2 regions of the Paeniclostridium hominis genome follow, and region 2 is predicted to be linked to the other one. Evidence: a T-box and tRNA genes for the amino acid it is inferred to sense, from the RefSeq annotation. Region 2 holds a T-box; the other holds one or more tRNA genes.
The links. The T-box of region 2 lies ahead of thrS (threonine--tRNA ligase). A T-box ahead of a tRNA ligase gene usually reads a tRNA of that ligase, here a tRNA-Thr.
Positions count from the first base shown of each region.

Region 1: it has a tRNA-Thr gene. The T-box ahead of thrS (threonine--tRNA ligase) is inferred to sense a tRNA for this amino acid. The anticodon was not compared.

Region 1 covers NZ_JACRWD010000001.1:971,255-974,695, forward strand. Annotated here, with positions in the region: gene H8891_RS04550 (iron-containing alcohol dehydrogenase) at 1-530, shown strand, start outside; gene H8891_RS04560 (GIY-YIG nuclease family protein) at 599-1,882, opposite strand; tRNA gene H8891_RS04565 (tRNA-Thr) at 2,010-2,085, shown strand; gene H8891_RS04570 (hypothetical protein) at 2,127-3,441, opposite strand, start outside.
Region 2 covers NZ_JACRWD010000004.1:50,167-53,607, forward strand. Annotated here, with positions in the region: gene H8891_RS10820 (putative sporulation protein YtxC) at 1-717, shown strand, start outside; gene H8891_RS10825 (DUF445 domain-containing protein) at 804-1,406, shown strand; T-box leader at 1,461-1,682, shown strand; gene thrS (threonine--tRNA ligase) at 1,737-3,441, shown strand, end outside.

The sequences.
Region 1 (3,441 bases), on a different contig from region 2:
TCCAAGATAGAACAGCGGAAGGTATTTTAAAAACTTTAATAGAAATAGGAAGAAAAACTATAGATAATCCAACTGATTATGATGCAAGAGCAAATCTTGTCTGGTGTGCAACTATGGGACTTAACGGACTTATAGCTGCTGGAGTACCACAAGATTGGACAACTCATAAAATAGGACATGAATTAACTGCTATATATGGAATAGACCATGCTAAAACCTTAGCCACTATACTTCCAGCACTTTGGGAAGTTAGAAGAAAAGAAAAAGGAGCTAAGATAGTTCAATATGCTGAACGTGTTTGGGACATAAAAGAAGGTAGCGATGATGAAAAAATTGACTTAGCTATAAGTAAAACTCGTGAATTCTTTGAAAGCTTAGATATGCCAACTCATTTATCTAAATATGGACTTACAAAAGATGATGTAGATACTGTAGTAGATTCACTAAATCGTCATGGTATGACTAATTTATCAGAAACTGGTGATTTAGGATTAGATATAAGTCGTAAAGTAATTGAAAAAGCATTATAATTAAATGTTAAATAAAAACTACCAATCTGCTAAGATAAATAACATATTGGTAGTTTTTTATATATTTATTAATATCTTTTAGTTGAATCTAATTTTTCGGCCCAAATTTCTTCTAATTTTTTTAAATCCTCTTTAAAAGATTCTTTGCTTTGAGTGTCTTTTTTTTCTATTTCTTCCAAAACTTCAAATGTAAAGGAATTTGCACCAAACTCTTTCCAATCTTTGTTCATTTTAGGGTGCATACCCATATCTGTCTTTACACTAAAGTCAAATCTATTTTTAGTGCTTTTTAAATCTATATCATTCATTAATAGATACTTACCACTAATTGTATTTGTTATTTTATAAATTCCACCAGTAACAGGGCGTTCTTTATATTCCATAACAAATTCTTTTTTTCTTTTTTCTTTATTACTCATTTTTTCATCACCTACTTTATTATCATTAGCTTTTTTATTTTCTAAAGCTTTTTTCTTATTTCTACTTTTAATAACGTTAGAACAATTTCTACAAGAAGGAGTACAATATTTTTCTCTTTCACTTTTAGCTATAAAAGCACTTTTACAATATTCACATCTAGTTAATATATTATTTTCATCAGTCACTGCAAAAGCATATATAGTTTCTATAGTAGTTTTAAGCGAATCAAATTCCCATTCAATAATTGGCTTATCTAATACTCCTATAGTTATTCCTATTTTTTCTGCTTTAAATTTACCCGCCATAATAGTAACAGCTTCTGTTAAGTTAGCGTTTTTGTATATAAGTAGTTGGTTAATATGTGTAGAGATATTTTTCGCAAAATCTAAAATCCAATCTACTTCTTCACAGTAAAATCTTGAAAATACAAGGTCTAATATAAGTGGTCTTTTACCATAAAATTTAGGAGAATCTTCTAACTTATGTACTGTTAAGTGTTTACCCATTTTTCTAATATATAATTCTTCTTCTTCACAAAATGGTAAGAATAAATCAAGGTATTTATCTACGTCCATAATACCTTCTTTTTTTATACAGTTGTTTTCTACAAAAAGTACCTTTTCTTCACCTATTATGTTTCTATTGTAAACACTAGAAGCTATTAAACCTAATAAACCATATTTTTTTGCAAATACTATTAATTTATTTTCAATAGTACTTTTTTCAATAGATTTATCTAATGCAAAATCACCTAATTTTATTAAGTCAAAAACTAATTCATTTGCATTATCAAAAGGATTATACATAGTAAAGTAAGAAGATTCAATTGGGCAAATATATTTTTTTCCTTTTTTATTTTCTTTTATTTCGTAGTCGCTATACCTAATCCAATCGGATTTAAATTGCCCGATCAAGTTAATATTTTTTTTCATTGATCATCACCTTTTTCTATTGTTAATATATTTAATAGATTTAACTATTAACATAATAAATCTTTTTTTTTATATTGTCAAGTATACTTATAACTTTCAAATTAATTTAAAATAAGAAAAATAACATCGAAGAGTGGAGCAGTTGGCAGTTCGTTGGGCTCGTAACTCAAATGTTGCAGGTTCGAGTCCTGCCTTTGCAACCAATATGTAAAAAACTCTCATATCTTTTGATATAAGAGTTTTTTTATATAATAAACATAGCAACTATAGTAGTAACAATTAAGCCAGTTCCAACAGGAATCAAATTTCTCTTTGCTAGTTCTATAGGGTCAACACCACATATAGCTGATGAAGAAATAACAGCCCACGGAACTAAACAACCTCCACCTGTCCATATAGCACCAATTTGACCAAGAGCAGCTAAAGTTCCAACATTAACATCTACAGCATTACCAAATACTGAAGCAGTAGAACCAGCTAAAGCCATTCCTGAAAATCCAGATCCATCTAAACCAGTTATACAACCTACTATAGTCTCAATACCACAAACGATATATTTATTTAATGGGATAGCTTCAGATAAAGCAACACCTATATCAGATAACAAACCTTGTGAAGCTTGAGGAAGTACATCTCCTAAAAGGTTAGTTAAAGGAGCAACTTCACCCATATAGAAAAATGCACCTATTGGAATAATTACTGCAAATATTCTCATTCCAAATAAAAATCCATCAGTTATATTTTCACATATTTTATCTAAACTATTTTTACCGTGGTTTATTATATTTATAATAATTAATAAAAATATAGCTGTTCCTCCAAGCAGTGCAGTTGCATTTGAACCTTTTAACTCAAAAACTAACATAGCAATTATATCTAATAAAAATAAAATTAATACTAAAAATGTAGCTATTTTTGCTTTAATGTTAAATGTTTTTATGTTTATTTCTTTACTTTTACTTATTTCATTTTTAAACAATCCTTTTTTGATATCTTTTTTTAGCATATAAAAAGCTACACCTATGGTAACTATAGACATAACCCAAAATAAAATCATACCATTATTTATTACATCAGATACTTTTAAACCAGCAGCTCCAGAAGTTATACTAGGTGCACCTTGAATTATAAAATCAGTTGAAAGCGCAAATCCATGACCAAATAAATTAAGAGCTATGGCAACACCAATATTAGGAAGGCCAGATCTTACAGCTATAGGCAAAAATATTGAACCAACTAAAGCTACTGCTGGGCTAGGCCAGAAAAACCAAGAAAGTATTGTCATAGATATACCAACTGTAAAAAATGCAGTCGTTTCATTTTTGATTACTTTTAAAAATGGTTTAACCATATACTCTATAGCATAATTATCTTCCAAGGCTTTTGATAATGACACCATCATAGCAATTATCATTATAATAGGACCTAATTCCCCTAAAGATATTATTAAACCATCAAAAATAGCTCCAACTGATTTAGCTAAATTATTAGTGTAAAATAAAGCTAGACAAAATACACCAAGCATACAAGGTACGATTGTGTCTTTTTTCATTATCATA
Region 2 (3,441 bases):
AATAAAATTAAATATAATAAAGATTTTATAGAAATTAAAATAAGTATGGATGATGAAAATGAGAGTAAAAGATTAGATGTAGTTAAAGAGATAACAAGTTTCTTAATGAAAGTAATGAAAGAAAATATATTAAAAGAGTACATACATAAGACATATAGTGAAATATATAAAGAACAAGAATTTAGTATATATGATAAATCCTTAGAAATATTTGATAAAAAAGAGGTGTTGATTAGAGAATCGATATTTAATAAATTAAACAATTATATATCGAATAATAATCGTATAGATATTGATGGATTTGTTAGATTTAGAATGAGAGAATTAATAGACTATGTATCTAATATAGGTGATATTGCATTAGAAGAATATCTTATGAAAAAAGATTATGATGAGTTTATAAATGTTTTGAAATATTTTACACAAGTTCAAGATACAAAAATAGATACACTTAAAGTTTATATAAGAAAAGATAATTCATTTATACTATATGATGAAAATGATAACATAATAGAAAATGAAAATGATGAAGAACTTATGAATATGTTTATAAAAGAAAATTTAAATTATGAAGATTTTTTAATAAGTACATTACTATCTTTGTGTCCGAATCGTATAATTATATATGACTCATTAAAAACAAATTCATCCAGAGAAATAGTTGATATGATAAAAGCAATATTTGAAGAAAAGGTAGAAGAGACAAATAAGTCTTAAATATTAAAAATATATTGAAAAAATTTTATTAAAGTATAAAATATATATTGTTTCTTATTAAATAAATAGTTAAGGAGATATTTAAAATGAACAATATATATATAATTCTTATTATGGGAATTATAGGAGGAATAATTGGATATATAACAAATAAATTAGCTATAAAGCTTATGTTTAGACCAATAAATCCTATAAAAATTCCAATATTAAATTTAGAAATAATAGGGTTAATACCAAAGAGAAAAAAAGAAATAGCAGTAAAAATAGGAGAGATAATTCAAGATGAATTTGTATCATTAGATGATATACTTAAAGGTTTGGTAACTGAGGAAGATAAAGAAAAGGCTGTAGAGTATATAAAAGAAAAAGTTAGAACTATAATTGATGAAAAGGCAGCTTTAATTCCTAGCTATATAAAATCAATTATAAAAGGCTATATAGATGAAATTATAGAGAAAGAAGTAAATGATTCTATAAATGAGTTAGGTGAAGATATAGTTCAAAAGGCTCATCAAAGAGTTAACATACAAGAAATTGTTGAAAATAAAGTGAATGATTTAGATTTAATTGAATTAGAAAATATAATTTTGAGTGTTGCAGACAATGAATTAAAACATATAGAATTATTAGGATTGATACTAGGATTTTTAATAGGTATAGTTCAAGGAATAATAACTATATTTATATAATAATTTTAGTTGCCATAATGAATTGAATTTGTTATAATGTATATAATTATAAATAATATAGCGATGAAAAGGAAGAGTAAAATAGAAACAATTTACAGAGAGGATATATCAGAGGCTGTAAGTATATCTAAATATGACTATTTGAAAACTACCTTGGAGCTGAGTTTAGTAGCTTAATAAGTGAAAGTGCTCGGATGACTACCTTATAGTCAACAAGAGGGTAATGTACATCACATACCAACTTGGGTGGAACCGCGAATTATACTCGTCCCATGATTTTCATGGGCCGAGTTTTTTTATTTTATACAAAAATTTTAAGGAGGTAAAGACATGATAAAAGTTACTTTAAAAGACGGATCTGTAAAGGAGTACGCTAAAGGTACAACTGTTATGGATATAGCGAAGTCTATAAGCGAAGGTTTAGCTAGAAGTATAGTAGCTGCATCTGTTAATGGAGAAGTTGTGGGGTTAAACTTTGAAGTTAATGAAGATTGTGAGTTAAATTTATTTAAATTTGATGATGCAGAAGGTAAGGATGTATTTAGACATACATCAGCTCACATGTTAGCTCAAGCTATAAAGAGATTATACCCAGAAGCTAAATTAGCTATAGGGCCAAGTATAGAAAATGGATTCTATTATGATATAGATTTAGAGTATAGATTAACTCCTGAAGATTTAGAAAAAATAGAAGCTGAAATGAAAAAAATAGCTAAAGAAGATTTAGCGATAGAGAGATTTGAATTAAGTAGAGAAGAAGCAATAAAATTAATGGAAGAGCAAGGGGAAAACTATAAAGTAGAACTTATATCTGAATTACCAGAAGGAGAAGTAATATCTTTCTACAAGCAAGGTGATTTCACAGATTTATGTAGAGGACCACACTTACCAACTACTAAAAAAGTTAAAGCTATTAAATTACAAAATGTAACTGGAGCTTATTGGCGTGGAGATGAAAAGAACAAGATGTTACAAAGAATATATGGAACATCTTTTGAAAAAAATAAAGATTTAGAAACATATTTACATTTATTAGAAGAAGCTAAGAAGAGAGATCATAGAAAATTAGGTAGAGAATTAGAATTATTCTTTATACCAGAAGAAGGACCAGGATTCCCATTATTCCTACCAAAAGGTATGGAACTTAAAAATGAATTATTAAAATTCTGGAGAGAGTTACACAGAAAAGACGGATATGTAGAAATAGAAACTCCAATAATATTAAATCAAAAATTATGGGAGACTTCAGGTCACTGGTATCACTATAAAGAAAATATGTATACTGTAGATATAGATGAGCAACAATTTGCTATAAAACCAATGAACTGTCCAGGTGGTATGTTATACTACAACTTCAAACAACATTCTTATAAGGATTTCCCTATGAGAGTTGCTGAATTAGGTAGAGTTCATAGACATGAATTATCAGGAGCTTTAAATGGACTTAAGAGAGTTAGAGCATTTACTCAAGATGATGCACATATATTCATGTTACCAAATCAAATAAAAGATGAAATAAAAGGTGTTGTTTCATTAATAGATAAAGTGTATTCTGCATTTGGATTTGAGTATCACCTAGAATTATCAACTAGACCAGAAGATTCAATGGGAACTGATGAAGAATGGGAAGCTGCTGAAAACGGATTAAGAGAAGCATTAGAAGAGTTAAATCTACCTTATGTAATAAACGAAGGAGATGGAGCATTCTATGGACCTAAGATAGACTTCCACTTAAAAGATTGCTTAGGAAGAACTTGGCAATGTGGAACTATACAATTAGACATGCAATTACCTCAAAGATTTGATATCAGTTATATAGGTGAAGATGGAGAGAAACATAGACCTGTTATGATACACAGAGTTGCATTAGGAAGTATAGAAAGATTTATAGGTATATTAATAGAGCATTATGCTGGTAAATTCCCAACTTGGATATCTCCAGTTCAAGCTAAGATATTACTTGTATCTGATAGATTCAAAGATTATGCTGAAGAAGTTAGAAATGCATTATTTGATAAAGGTATAAGAGTAGAGC